Regions from separate parts of the Bradyrhizobium sp. UFLA05-153 genome, predicted to be linked through region 2. Evidence: predicted binding sites of a transcription regulator. Region 2 holds the regulator's gene; the other holds the start of a gene.
The links. The regulator LexA, encoded in region 2, represses DNA repair genes until DNA is damaged. The targets are predictions, from matches to a motif close to TGTTCNNNNTGTGTTCNG.
Positions count from the first base shown of each region.

Region 1: the regulator LexA is predicted to act here: its motif matches at 6,490-6,507, upstream of Q2941_RS42820 (DNA-processing protein DprA).

Region 1 covers NZ_JBBIAM010000130.1:17,048-24,562, forward strand. The annotation lists gene gmd (GDP-mannose 4,6-dehydratase) at 661-1,746, shown strand; gene fcl (GDP-L-fucose synthase) at 1,727-2,704, shown strand; gene Q2941_RS42805 (methyl-accepting chemotaxis protein) at 2,976-4,205, opposite strand; partial or broken gene Q2941_RS42810 (SOS response-associated peptidase) at 4,697-4,800, shown strand; gene Q2941_RS42815 (hypothetical protein) at 4,870-5,103, opposite strand; gene Q2941_RS42820 (DNA-processing protein DprA) at 5,486-6,400, opposite strand; partial or broken gene Q2941_RS42825 (4'-phosphopantetheinyl transferase family protein) at 7,340-7,515, opposite strand, start outside.
Region 2 covers NZ_JBBIAM010000088.1:4,327-11,841, forward strand. The annotation lists gene Q2941_RS36105 (MFS transporter) at 1-657, opposite strand, end outside; gene Q2941_RS36110 (DUF2171 domain-containing protein) at 1,015-1,248, shown strand; gene Q2941_RS36115 (ComEC/Rec2 family competence protein) at 1,342-3,621, shown strand; gene Q2941_RS36120 (hypothetical protein) at 3,630-4,067, opposite strand; gene Q2941_RS36125 (hypothetical protein) at 4,282-4,608, opposite strand; gene lexA (transcriptional repressor LexA) at 4,656-5,354, opposite strand; gene Q2941_RS36135 (molybdopterin molybdotransferase MoeA) at 5,530-6,741, opposite strand; gene Q2941_RS36140 (hypothetical protein) at 6,971-7,147, shown strand; gene Q2941_RS36145 (hypothetical protein) at 7,249-7,446, opposite strand.

The DNA of each region.
Region 1 (7,515 bases), on a different contig from region 2:
TTCTCAATGGCGTCAACACCGGTCCTGCGCGACCTCAAACTCGAACACAGTCCTGCGGAGGCCTTTTTGCTTGGCGTCTTAAGCACGACGACCCGGCTGGAGATAGCTGACCGTATTCTGCTGCCATGCCGCTTCGCCGAATTTCAAGATGGGCTCTACCCGCGTCAATCTCTTTAGCGGCTCCCAAGCAACCGGCCCGCGCAAAGGTTAGAGTCCGTACCGTATGGTAGCTAACTTTGGACTTTGATTAATGCGAGGAGCTCGCTATCGGCGCATAAATTCCGCACTTGGTTGCGTTTTTCGACGGATTTCACTCGCTCGCGTCGTGTCACACCTCACAGCTTTACCTATCTTTGATTGCTCAGCGATTTTCGGCACTCGAATAGCATGGTGACGAGGCAGCAATTGCCGATCCGGGTTCGAAACTGCGTTCAATGCCTCTAGCGCCATGCCGGGACGGCCTTGGCGCAGCTGTTCCGAACACCTTCCCAGCATAGCGAACCGCAGGTCCAGGCGAAAAATCTCCGCAAAATCATCGCTATAAACGTCTATTGTCCTTCAGCGCCCATTTCTTTATCACCGCGGAACGGTTCAGCTCCCGGCAAGTACCTGCAGCCGGAGGTGAGGAAACCGATCGGTTCGTTTGCATCAGGGTGAAATTTGACTAACCAAAACTCTCAACGGCGTGTCGCCTTGATCACCGGCGTGACCGGGCAGGATGGCGCCTATCTCTCCGAATATCTCCTATCGCTCGGCTATATCGTGCATGGTATCAAGCGGCGGTCCTCTTCCTTCAACACCGCGCGCGTCGATCATCTCTATCAGGACCGGCATGTCGGGACCGCGCCGTTTCTCATGCACTACGGCGACATGACCGACTCGACCAATCTGATCCGCCTGGTCCAGCAGATCAGACCGACCGAGATCTACAATCTTGCCGCCCAGAGCCATGTCGGCGTCAGCTTTGAAAGCCCGGAATATACCGCAAACGCCGACGCGATCGGTGTGCTGCGCCTACTCGAGGCGATCCGGATTCTTGGCTTGGAGAAAGAGACGCGCTTCTACCAGGCTTCGACGTCCGAGCTTTACGGCCTGGTTCAGGAAATCCCCCAGAAAGAGACCACGCCGTTTTATCCGCGCTCGCCCTATGGTGTGGCCAAGCTCTACGGCTATTGGATTACGGTGAACTACCGCGAAGCTTATGGCATGTTCGCAAGTAACGGCATCCTGTTCAATCACGAGAGCCCAATTCGCGGCGAGACTTTTGTCACCCGTAAGATCACCCGCGCCGTCGCCCGCATTGAGGTGGGTCTCGAGGAGACGCTCTATCTCGGCAATCTCGAAGCCAAGCGCGACTGGGGGCATGCCCGCGACTACGTCGAAGGCATGCACATGATCCTGCAGGCGGACAAGCCCGATGATTTCGTCCTCGCGACCGGCGAGACGCGGTCGGTGCGCGAGATGGTCGAGCTCGCATTCGCCGAGGTTGGCCGCCGCATCGAATGGCGCGGCAAAGGCGTCGAGGAAACTGGCATCGATACCAAGAGCAGTAAGGCGGTGGTCCGGATCGATCCGAGCTATTTCCGCCCGACGGAGGTTGATCTTCTCATTGGCGATGCCAGCAAGGCGCGCCAGCAACTCGGCTGGAAGCCGAAGCGCAGCTTTGCGCAGCTCGTGCAGGAGATGATGGCGAGCGACCTCGACGAAGCGAAGCGGGAGGCCGCCGGTGGCCGCCACTCCGTTTGAACTGAAGGGCAAGACGGTCTATGTCGCCGGCCATCGTGGCATGGTCGGGGCCGCGCTGATGCGCCGGCTTGCGCAAGAAGACGTGCGGCTCGTCACTTCGGAACGAAGCGAGGTCGATCTTCGCAACCAGGCCCAGGTGTTCGGCTGGTTCGCCAAGACGCGGCCGCAAGTCGTGTTCTTGGCTGCCGCCAAGGTCGGCGGCATCGTCGCAAATGATACACTGCGCGCCGAGTTCATTTACGACAACATTGCGATCGCCGCGAATGTGATCCACGCGGCTCATCTCAATGAGGTCGAGAAGCTGATGTTCCTGGGCTCCTCCTGCATCTATCCAAAACTTGCTCCCCAGCCATTGCGCGAGGACATGGTGCTGTCCGGTTCGCTGGAGCCAACCAATGAGCCCTATGCGATCGCCAAGATCGCCGGCATCAAGATGGTGGAAGCCTATCGCAGTCAGTACGGAAGCGACTTCATCAGTGTGATGCCGAGCAACCTGTACGGCCCTGGCGACAACTACCACCCCGAATATAGCCACGTAGTCGCAGCCCTGATCCGCCGCTTTCACGAAGCCAAGCTCGTGGGTGCAAAAAGCGTCACAGTGTGGGGCACCGGTACGCCGCGCCGCGAATTTCTCTATGTCGACGACATGGCGGATGCCTGCGTCCACCTCATGAAGAGCTATTCGGGTGCGGAGTTGATTAATATCGGCACCGGCGAAGACATCACGATCGTGGAATTCGCCCGGCTCGTCGCGGACGTCACCGACTATCAGGGCGAGATCACGTTTGATGCCTCGCGCCCCGACGGTACGCCGCGCAAGTTGCTCGACGTCAGCCGGCTCGCAACGCTGGGCTGGAGCGCGAAAATCTCCCTGAAAGACGGGATCCAGCAGGCTTACCGAGCCTTTCTGACATCAGGCGATGATATTCTTTCCAAAAATAATCTTACAAACTCGTGAGCTAGACAATCAAAGCGTGTACCGCTCATTTGGGTGTCCGCTTACGTCGAACTAGAGCATGATCCGAAAAAGTGAGAAGCGGTTTTCCGAAAAGATCATACTCAAACAAGAACCTAAAGCGCGATGACGATTCATCTCATCGCGCTTTAGTCTTTGCAGCTGAACCTTATCGATCTGACTGATCAACATGCGCCTTGCCGAGCTACGTCAAGCTCGGCAAACGTTCATCGCCAATTGGCTCTTTGACCCGTACTGAACTGAGCGCGCCGAACTACGCTCTTATCTTGATCAAGAAGTCGCTGACCTGCCCCTGCAATGAAGCGATATTGCTGCTCAAATGCGACATCTTCCCAACCGCCCGACCCGCCGATGAGCCAGAGGCGCGCGATGCATCGTTCAGTTGGTCAATATCTCGAGACGTTTCGCGCATATCAGCGCTGATATTGGTGATACTTCTTGAGATGTCGTTCGTCACAATCGATTGCTCCTCTATCGCCGCCGATATGCTGCTCGAGATCTCCTGCACCTTGTCGACTATGTCAGCGATGTCAGCCATCGCCGCAGTCGCCAGTTCCGTCCTTTGTTGGATGGCGAGAATTTGAGTATCAACCTCGCTAGTCGCCTTTGCTGCCTGCGCAGCGAGGTTCTTCACTTCCCCCGCGACTACTGCAAAGCCTCGACCCGCTTCGCCAGCTCGTGCTGCCTCGATGGTGGCGTTGAGCGCCAGCAAATTGGTTTGCGATGCTATGCTCTCGATCATTTGGACGACGCTACTGACCTTCGTCACCGACGCAACGAGCTCACTTAATGTTGTTTCAGCGTGTACGGTCTTGTCGCGCGCAGTGTGCGAAATGTTCGCTGCTGTCGAAACTTGTCGGCTGATTTCATTGATCGAGGCTGAGAATTCTTGAGCCGCCGAAGACACGGCAGCGGAGTTTTCTTCGGTCTTTTTCACCATTCCTGTCATGGCTTTAGCGCGATGACAGACATCGTCCGTTGAAGCTGTAATTTCCGATGCAACCGCTTGCATATCATGCATTGAGCTCGCTACAACTTCGACGACCCGCGACACATCGCTATCGAATCTCCTTGCAAGACTCAGCCTTTCTTCGCGCATACGAACCAGGTCGGTTATGTCCTGCCAGACACACACGACTATAGGACGGCCTCTGAATTTCGAAACGACAAGACTTATCCTGACTGGAATGGAGGTCTGATCTTTGCGCCGAAGCCACCACTCGATCGCGACGTGGCCTGACCTCATCACAACCTCATTGGTCTCTTCGAACATCTGCGCAACAGTCTTGCCGTTCGGCTGAGGATCCAGGGAGAGCGAAGCGATATCCAATCCTCTCAGTTCTTCTCCATTGGATAGCCCGAGCATGTGAGCTGCGGCGTCGTTGCCGAGTACACACCGGTCGGCATCATAAATTGTAATACCATCTTTGATCGACTCGAAAGCTTTGATCGCCATCGCTTCGTCCAAGGTCACTGCTGCCACCTCCCGTCTCGTAGACGTCACGAAGGAAAGGACCAACATCAAACCGCCGAGAAGGAGTCCGGCCCAGAAGTGAAGTGATAGCGCATCTGCATTAGCCGCAACTGTTGCTGCTGGGACGGATAATGCCAGGGCGAGACTTGATATCCGATTGTGCCACATAATTCCAACCGCCGCTTGAATCCAACATGAATGGTCGTATCGAATCTCAATTAAGAATTCCCTTGCGCACCGTCCTATCGGTGGCGCACTTATACCTGCGTATAGTCGAGTATACCGGCGTATATGTGCACTTGCTCGCGAGGAAAGCTTGGCGTGCAGTCCAAGATCTCGGCGACAGCATGCGAGCGCGATCTGGACCAGGCCGCTGTTGAGCGGTGATCAGTATCCAGTGCATGAAGGAATCCGCTGTACGGCATCTGGACGATCTTCAATGGAGACCGGGGCACCAAGTCGAAGTCAGCCCCGGGACCGTACCTAAGTCTATGGCTTGACGCGCACCATGGGACGAAGCGAAGGCCTGCAGCGGCCGCTACCAGATGACGCCCTAAAGATTGTCGCACGCGGCGTTTCCAAGGAAGATCGGGCCGTGGCATGAAACATGTCCAGGCACGCCCGTACGCCGGCGGAGCCGGCTCTACCGCAGCGGCCTGTGGGTGACAATCGTTCACCCCAGTAGGTCTTCGATCGGCACTTCGTTAAATGGATCTGCGAGCGCTCGTCTGGCAACGAAGAGTCCAATTACGCGCGTCTGCGGAGCGCGCTCAAGAATCATCTCCTTGACGGCTTTGAAATGGGAGCCTGTCGTGAGGACGTCGTCGACGATGCCCACGATACCGCGCAGGTTCTGCAGTTGGTTTTCCGCGATCCTGTAGTTCTGCTTGAGCTCGGTTGGCGACATCCGGTTGCCGCCCTTGAAAGTGTTCGTCGAGGATCTGCTCGACTAACTCCCTGACGTCGGGAGGCGCCGGGGCGCGGACTCCTCTGCAGACCTGCACCATACGATCATCGTAGGCGGGATCGGTTTTCATCTTCGATGGCGGAACCGGAACAATCGTGGCTTGGGCCAACCATTCGGCGTTTAAAACCGCTGACAGATCGTTCGCGCATCTAGCGATTGCCGCGGCCTTATATTGTACCCACCGTCGCCTCGCTTCTTCTGAAGATTGTGAATGAGCTGATTGGTCTCGCCGCCGCGCCAACCCAAACGGGCCGTATATTCGTAGAGGTAGTGACAATCGTCACCCTCGTCGAGGTACCAGTGGTCTCTGCGGTTGGTCTCGTCAATTTGCTGGAGAAGGCGTGCAATCACCTAACGCGCCCCAGATATCGGCGAGATCGCGGACACGGATCGCGCCCCTCTTCTCGAAGTTCGCCGGCCAAGTGATGTCATCTCGCTTGAAGCAGGAATCGAGAATGAACAGCTTGCGGCCTTGCTGCAAGGCCGCGCGAGCCTGCGTGAGCGTCCCGCTTGTGTCGCTGGCCTCGACGATGATCGTCCCCTTGGTGAGAGCGCTCATCGTGACGTTGCGCTCAGGGAAAAACAGCTTGTTCTGCGGAACGTGCTGACTAGCGTACCGGAGCACTGGCACCTGAGAAATGAGCAGATGTTCCTCCGCGATCCTGCGCTGGAGCGGCTGATTCTCCTTCGGGTAATAGGTCCCGATCGGCGTGCCGATCACAGCGATGGTGTGGCCCTTCGCCTCGATCGCCGCTGTATGAGCTGCAGTGTCGATGCCGGTTGCCAGGCCCGACACAACCGTAAAGCCGCGCTCGACCAACGCGCGTGAGAGCCTCGCCGCACGCGATTTTCCATCTTCGCTAGGATTGCGGCTCCCCACGACGGCAACGCATCGCGTCTCGACGAACTCCCAAGCACCTTGGAAATAGAGCATTTCCACCGGATGTCTTGCATCCCGGAGCTTCGGAGGATAGTTGCCAGTGAGATTCAGCCGAGTTCCGAACCTAGATACGCCTGCCTTCTTGAGCGCAGCCAGAACTTCCGATGCGCGAACGTCCGCCACAGCACCTGAAACGAAGTCGGAAGGGACAGCAGTCGGGTCCGATGCGAATTTCTCGGCGATCGTTTTGAAGGTAGCCCCCTTCTCAAGCCACAGCGCTTCGTAGGCACCCAACTCCCTACGCGGCGAGATTGACCGTACGGCCGGCCCGTCATTCATTCGTGCGAGAAGGTTCATCGTCCAACCCTAGCTACCCCCTGCGGCGGCGTCGAATCAAACAGAGTCGAAGTCCACCAAAAGCGTCTGGAGGATGGTAGCAACCCGCGAAGAACAAATCAAGAACAATTCAATATCTCCTTACAGATCATTCGGTTAAATGGTTAACATTTCCTTGATTTGCCGGTGCGCTGTCCTCGGACGAGGCCGAGCACCGTATCGGCCGCTTCGGGCGTCAACCCGACGGTGATGTAGCGAATTGCCACCCCCAAGACGCGCCGATCAGTCGGCCGCCGCCAAAATCGGGGAGACCTTTCCACCGAGAAGGAAGAGGTGTTGAAGAGTCGGCGCCGTTCGCCCGTAACGCCCCGGCTCCACAACTGAAGCCAGCTATAGTGTCTGCCAGGCAGTGGTCCGCGCGGCTCTGCCTATGGTCGCAGCCGAACAAGTCGGATGCCGCGAATGCAGAACCGATTTGTGAGGCCGGCACCCGGCTCACAATGCGGTTCGTACTGGTTATCTCTGTCGAACTACAAGCCACCGGCACGATTTGTGAAGGCGGAAAATGCTGATGAGGCAGCGTAGCCCGACTGTCTGCCCTGCGTGTCCACATGGACGAATTGGGAATTGTGGCGGGCGCTGGCTTGGCGAGCACCGCCAAGCTGCTGGCGATTCTTCGGGAACGAAAACCACGACAGAATCCCTGATGGCGCCCGCTTTGCCCTTATCCAATTCGCTGAGCAGATTGAGCTGCTTAACGATATCGAGCGATTGGTTACGTTCAGGCGCGAGAAACACCCGGTCCATACTCCCCTCCTCTTCGATGTCTGACGTGAACGAAGGGACGATCATCATCGTCAGCAGCGGCTGGCTGCAGTACCAACTGTATAGCGCCTGCGAGATCGAAGATCATTTCCATGCCAAGGCTCCGGGCAACGTTGACAAGTTTCGCAGCGCGACTTACGAGCCTCGAAATCGCACAGCCAATGCAAGAATGCCTCCAAGAAACGGGAGATAAATTCCATTGATAGTTCGACTGCCGAAATTCATAGGTTTTTCCGGATTGATGATCTCCGCCTCGAAAAACCCACTCTGGTCGCCCGTTCTGACACTGACATCTTGAAAATCCAGGAATT
Region 2 (7,515 bases):
GCGGGCCCTGATCTCCTGGAAGATCGGCGTCTCCTGGAGCTGGAGTCGGATATAGATCGCGATCGCCACCAGCAGGAAGGACAGCAGGAACGGAACGCGCCACGCCCATGCGTCGAAGGCCTCAGTGCCGGCATAGGTCCGCGTGAGGACGATCACGGCCAGCGATACCACGATGCCGAGCGTCGGAGAGGTCTGCAGCCAGCCGGTGTAGTAGCCGCGCTTGTCGTCCGGCACATGCTCGGCAACGTAGGTAATGGCACCGCCATATTCGCCGCCAAGGCACAGGCCCTGAATCATGCGCAGACCGAACAGAACGAACGCGGCTGTCAGGCCGATCGACTGGTAGGTCGGGATCAATCCGATCGCGCCTGTGCCTAGTCCCATTCCGCTGAGCGTAATGAGAAACGTATATTTGCGGCCGACCCGGTCACCCATCCATCCGAACAGGAACGCCCCCAGCGGACGGATCAGAAATCCTGCGGTGAAAAGCGCGATCGTGCTGAGCAGGGCTGCAACCGGGTGGGATTGCTCGAAGAACTTGACCGACAGAACCGCGGCCAGGCTGCCAAAGATATAGAAGTCATACCATTCGATGACGTTTCCCACCGATGCAGCAATGATCACGCGGCGAAAATCACTCGGTACCTGCATGTGCAACTCCTATCGTTTCATAACGTCTCCTCGCTTGTTTCAGCGGTCATCTTCTCGCGGGAAGAGCGTGATGCGCGGCGTTGCAGGCGTCAGTTCAAAGAGTTGCGTCTGCAACGTCTGACCTCAGGCGCGTTTTCCGTCACCTGAGGAGAGCTCCAGCGGCCTTAGAACCGCGAGCCACCACTGCCTTGCCCGTCTGTCGGGGAGGCGGGGAACACATAGTGTAGTCCCACCAGGGGCTGGCAACTTATGAGACTTTCGGCGCAATCGACCTGACACGGCGCGTTTGCGAAGGAGGCCGCAAGGGCAACGAACAGAAAAGGGGTTCCAGGCGTTGTGAGGGGACCAGAGAAGGATACTGGCATGCAAAACATCGCAGAACATATGGAAGTGATCGGCGCCGACGGCGTTCATATCGGTACCGTCGACCGTGTCGAAGGCAACCGCATCAAGCTGACCAGGAAGGACAGCGGTGAGGGCAGCCACAAGGGCCATCATCACTTCATCGACAAGGGCCTCGTTGCCGATGTCGAGGGCAACAAGGTCCGGCTCTCCGCCAAGGCGGCGGTTGCCGTGACGATGGAAGAGGAAAAGTAGCGGTCCTCGAGCTGGTTCCCTTTCCGTTCCGCTATTCGCGTCCCAACACCTTCCGGTAGCCTCCGCACCCGTCGCGTATTGTAAGGTGCAGGAATGGCGGAGCCTTCCCGGCCACACCGCTCGCAAGGGATCGCCGGGACATGGCCTGTAGGCCGTGCGGCTTCGGCCGGCGGCCTTGTGCCGGCGGGCTTTGGCGCGTGGTCGTCGCTGGCCGAGACGTTGCGTGGATGGGCCAGGGCGGAAGCCGGCGCGGGGCGGCTGCTGCCGTGGGTGCCCGTGGCCTTCGGTACCGGAATTGCTCTCTATTTTGCCGCCGACCACGAACCCGTGCTCTCGGTCGCCGTGATCACGGCGCTGGTGCTCATGGTGGCTAGCGTGCTGTTGCGGCGGAGCCGGTTGTTCGCACCCGCCATCATGATCGCAGCGATCGCCGCAGGTTTTGCCACGGCGACCTGGAAGACCGCGCGCATCGCGCACACCGTGCTGGCGAAGCCGCTCTATTCGGTGGCGCTGTCCGGCTTCGTAGAGACGCGCGATATCCGCGAGCGCACCGACCGCTTCGTGCTTCGGGTGAGTGCGATGGAGGCGCCGCGCGGCGACATCCAGCTCGAGCGTGTGCGGCTGTCGGTGCGCAAGGGCACGGCACCGGAGGTCGGCAGCTTCGTGCAACTCAAGGCGCGCCTGATGCCGCCGCTCGCGCCCTTGCGGCCCGGCAGCTACGATTTCGCTCGCGACATGTTTTTTCAGGGCATCGGCGCGTCAGGCTTTGCGATGGGGGCGATCACGGTCGCTGAGCCACCGGAGACCGGAGGCCTGCGGCTGCGCTATGCTGCGATCATGCAAGGCCTGCGCGACGCGATCGACGCGCGCATCCGCGCCACGCTCGACGGCGACAACCGCGCGATCGCCACCGCGCTCCTCACGGGGCGGCGCGACGCAATCACCGAGCCCGTGAACGATGCCATGTTCATCTCGGGCCTCGGGCACGTGCTGTCGATCTCCGGCTATCACATGGCCGTCGTCGCCGGCGTGGTGTTCTTTGCGGTGCGCGCGCTGCTGGCGCTGATCCCGGGATTTGCAGTGGGCTATCCGATCAAGAAATGGTCGGCTGCGGCTGCGCTGGTGGCGGCCGCATTTTACCTGCTGCTGTCCGGCGCGGAGGTTGCAACGCAGCGCTCGTTCTTCATGACGGCGGTGGTGCTGATCGCGGTGATGGTTGATCGGCGTGCCATCACCTTCCGCACGCTCGCGGTTGCCGCGATGATCGTGCTCGCGGTCGCGCCGGAGGCTCTCGTGCATCCGAGCTTCCAGATGTCGTTTGCTGCGACTCTCGGCCTCGTCGCGCTGGTGCACATCGGTATGCCGAACCTGTTTGCCTCGCCCGATCACTCCGCTACAGCGCGCATCGCGCTGTGGGGCGGCCGCGAGCTCGTCATGCTGCTGATGGCCTCGCTGATCGCGGGGCTTGCGACGACACCTTATGCCGCCTTCCATTTCCACCGCGTCACGCCTTACGGGGTGCTCGCCAATCTCGCGGCGATGCCGGTGGTCTCGGCGCTGGTGATGCCCGCCGGACTTTTGGGGTTGATCGCAGCGCCGTTCGGGCTCGATGGCGTGTTCTGGTGGCTGATGGGGATCGGCATCGACTGGATGGTCGTTGTGACGCGCTGGGTCGCGGCGTTGCCGGGCGCGGTCGGCCGCATCGCCGCGTTCGGCACCGGTCCGCTGATTGCCGCCAGCATCGGCCTCATCGTGATGGGCCTGTTGCGCACGCCGCTGCGCTGGACGGGCGCCATCGTGCTCGCGCTCTCGATTGGTTCGACGCTGCACGTGCGCCAGCCCGACATCCTGATCGCGGGCGACGGCCACAGCGTCGCGGTGCGCGGCAGGGACCGCCAACTGCACCTGATCCGAACCGGCAAGGACAATTTTCTCCTCAAGGAGTGGCTTGCAGCCGATGCCGATCCGCGCAGCGCAACCGCTACCTCGCTCGCCGACGGCGTCTCATGCGACGAGGCCGGCTGCGTGACGCCGCTCGCTGATGGTCGTCTGGTCGCGCTCTCGCTGCGTGTCGACGCGCTGGCGGATGATTGCAGCCGCGCCGCGCTGGTGGTGACGGCGAAGCCGGCAGCAACCGATTGCGCGGCAATGGTCGTGGATCGCGAGCGTCTGAAGACGCAAGGCGCGCTCACCCTATCGCGCGAGGGCGACGGTTTCACGCTGCAAACGGTGAAAGCAAGGGGCGCAAACCGCCCCTGGTCGCCGGCTGAGGCCGGCGATAGCGATTTCGAGCTCAGCCTCGCACCGCGGCCGGCTACTCCACGCAGCAAGGACGCTACGCCGTCGGAGGCCGACCTGCAGGCCGAGGATTGAAAGACGCGTCAGCCGATCGGCAGGCGTGTCGTAGGCGTCGTGGTCGTGTGCTGCTCGACGGCGGGCTGCTCTGTCTTCTCGCCGAGCGGCTGCGTCACCGGCAATTGCAGAACGGTGGCACGCTGTCCCTCGACGAGCTGCGTCACCAGCACGTAGTTGCCGTCGGGGAATTCGATCGCATCATGATGACGATCGGGAATGTGCGGATCGACCTTGCCGAACTTGCCGACGCGGGAATTGACGGTGCGTGTCCAGATCCAGCGATTGTCGTAGCGGACGTTGTCGGCGAAGGCGAGCTCGGTGCCCGGCAGGAGGCAGACGGCAACCGAGAGATCACGCTCCGACGCAAATCCACGCGTCGAGGTGCCGCGGAAGGTTGTCGTGACGATCGTCTCGCCGACTTGAGCGGGGCGGGTCGCAACGGCATGTAGGCTGTAGTCACACATCGGAGTGCTCCTCATGCGAGATAGCAGGTCCGCGCCCCCCCGGAGGCGCAGGCCTCTATCAGAGTTGGAAGCCTTCGAGTGTATCGCGTTTGTGGGCAAATCTGCGGCCCGTGTGCGCGTCGCCCGATCACATTATCTTTCCCGGCAAACCAGGAACAAAGCCTCTCGCTGTTAGTCTATCTTGGTTCACACCATTCACTCACGCGAGCTTCCATCAGCGGCCGGCAGGAGCGGAGTACCCTGAATAGGGCCAGCTCACCTGCGGCGCGGGTGCGATCGCATTGTTGGAATTGCGGAATGGCGCGCTGGTTACCGCGTGCTCCGTCTTGCGGATGGCACAGTGGTGTTGCGCTGCATCGCTCGCGGAGGCCGAGCCCGCGAGCAAGGCCGCCGAGAACACGCCCAAAATCATCTGTCGCACGGTTTTTTCCTCTTTATCGTGCACCGCGCATTCGCGCTTGCGGTGCTTGAGGATTAGCTCTGCGCAGGTGTGAGGATAATCGCGGTGGAAGCGGAAACACCATTCCGCCGGAGCGGACAATCCGTCCGCCCGCGTCGCTGCGCGATGGCCGGCAATCTGCCGGGCAATCAGTACTTCCGGTACAGCCCGATCAGCTTGCCCTGAATCTTCACCCGGTTCGGCGGCAGGATGCGCACCTCATAGGCGGTGTTCGCGGGCTCCAACGCGATCGACGCACCGCGGCGGCGGAAGCGCTTGAGCGTCGCTTCCTCGTCGTCGATCAGCGCCACCACGATGTCGCCGGTATCCGCGGTCTCGTTGCGCTGGATCAGCGCCATGTCGCCATCCAGGATGCCGGCGTCGACCATCGAATCGCCGCGCACTTCGAGCGCATAGTGCTCGCCCGAGCCGAGCAGGTCCGGCGGTACGCTGATGGTGTGGCTGCGGGTCTGCAACGCCTCGATCGGCGTGCCGGCCGCGATCCGTCCCATCACGGGCACGGCGACCGGACGCTCGCCCTCGTCGACAGTAGCGCTTGGGCCCCGCACCTTGCCGAGATTGCCTTCGATGACGCTCGGCGTGAAGCCGCGGCGGCCGGCGCCTGCAGCCTGAAGCTCGGGCAGCTTGATGACCTCGATGGCGCGCGCGCGGTTGGGCAGGCGACGGATGAAGCCGCGCTCTTCCAGCGCGGTGATCAGGCGATGGATGCCCGACTTCGAGCGCAGATCGAGCGCGTCCTTCATTTCGTCGAAGGAGGGCGGCACGCCGCTTTCCTTGAGGCGCTCACTGATGAACCGCAGAAGCTCGTATTGTTTGCGCGTTAACATCTCGACCAAGTCCCCCGGTTGATGTCGTTCGATTCCGAGACGTCAGATTCAGCAGAAGCCGCTAGATGCTCGAAACAAATCATGAACGGACACTATATGTTCGATATGTGTTCCGCAACCACTTAATTTTGTGTGAACGCGGCGAAGTTCGCGTCACGCGCGAATCAGATCGCACTCACAAGGGCAGCCGCAACACCTCGCAAGGCGTGCCTGCTTCGGCCTTTGGCGCGAATGGCGCGCGCACGAGAAGTGCCTGTGCCATAGCGAGATTCGCAAGCAGCGAGGAGTCCTGGTGGTTGACCGGAACGGCCACGAGCGTGCCGTCCTCGCGCTCCTCGAGCCTGGCGCGCAGATAGTCCTCGCGGACATCGTTGGGCCCGACGTCGCGCCCGAGCACGGCGCGCTCGAGGCGGTGATGAACGCGCGAGCGGCCCGCAAGCGCGCGAATCAACGGCACCATGAACAGGAAGCCGCAGACATAGGACGACACCGGATTGCCGGGCAGGCCGATCACCCGCATCGCGCCGAGATGGCCGTGCATCATGGGCTTGCCCGGCCGCATCGCGATTTTCCAGAACGCCATTTCGAAGCCTTCGGCTTGAAGCGCAGGCCTGACCAGATCGTGGTCGCCGACCGAGGCCCCGCCGGTCGTGATCAGGATGTCGGCGCCGCTCTCGCGGGCCCGGCGGATACCGGCGGTGGTCGCCGCAACGGTATCGGCTGCAATGCCGAGATCGAACGTTTCGGCGCCCTCGGCCCGCGCCAGCGCGTGCAAGGCGTAGCCGTTGGAAAAAACGATCTGGCCCGCGCCGGGCGTCGAGCCCGGCATCACCAGTTCGTCGCCGGTCGCGAGAATCGCGACCCTGGGCCGGCGGCGGACGGCAAGCTCCGGATGGTTCATGCCGGCGGCGAGTGAGAGGTCGCGTTCGGTCAGCCGGGCTCCCTGTCGGAGCAGCACGTCGCCCTCGCGGAAATCGACGCCGGCGGGGCGGATGTGCCGTCCGACGATCGCGGCCTCCTTGATCGTGACGCGCTTGCCGTCAGCGACGGTGTCCTCCTGGATCACCACCGCGTCCGCGCCATCGGGCACCACGCCGCCGGTGAAGATCCGCACCGCCTGGCTCGCGCCGACCGTTCCCGCAAACGGCCGGCCGGCCGCGACCTCGCCGATCACGGTGATCTCTGCGCCCACCTTCGCCGCGTCGGTGGCGCGCACCGCATAGCCGTCCATCGCCGACATCGCCTGCGGCGGCTGCGTGCGCCTGGCCGCGACGTCGCGCGCGAGCACGCGGTGGTAGGCTGCATCCAGCGCGACCATCTCCTCAGCCACGGGCACGACGCCCGCAAGCACCGCGGCGAGGGCATCGGACACCGGCATCAGGGCCACGGGCAAAACTCCTGCAGAGCAAATCGTAAGGACAGGTCGCGTTGCGTTCTAGCCGAGTGCGGGCGTCGAGGCAAAAGGGGTGATCACGAAGGTGGAGATGGAAATGTCGCTCCAGCAGCAGGATGGCGGGATGCCCTTTGGGACAATATCGCGTCGTCCCGCCTCCGGCTCAGAATTGCCGCGCGCCACAGCACGAAAGGCGCGTCAGGAGACGTCCGGGAGAACCCTGATGGCAGAGACTTCAAAGCTGTCGGTCGAGAAGGCGCTCGAGAAGCTGCGCGGCGATGAGCCGCCGAAATCCAGGAGCGCAAAGCTCGACGAGGAGATCGAGGCACTCAAGGAGAAGACGAGCCGCATGCGCGCGCAACGGCAGCGTCTCGATCGGCCCCAACCCAAGCGCGGTTGAATGCGCCTAGTGCGGCCGCCGCGCGATCGTCTCGATGACGAGAAAGACGGGGATGACGGTGGCCAAACATGCCACGGCGACGACCAGGCTCACGGCTAGCATCAGGTGGCTCCCGTTTCATTGTCCGGATCGACGTCGGGCGCTCTCAGGCTGTGATCCATCTCGGGCAGCGGGTCGCCCTGCGCTTTCAGATCGGCCGCCTTGCTGACCAGCTTGGCGGAGAGTTCCTTGTCCGATGTTGACTTCGCGAATTGGAGAAGGATCGAGGCTTGTTTGGTGAAATAGGCTTTGCCCAACACGATCACGCGTCCGTTGTAGAGATCCCAACGGGCATATGACTCCCGACGCCCTGATCCGTTCCGGGAACT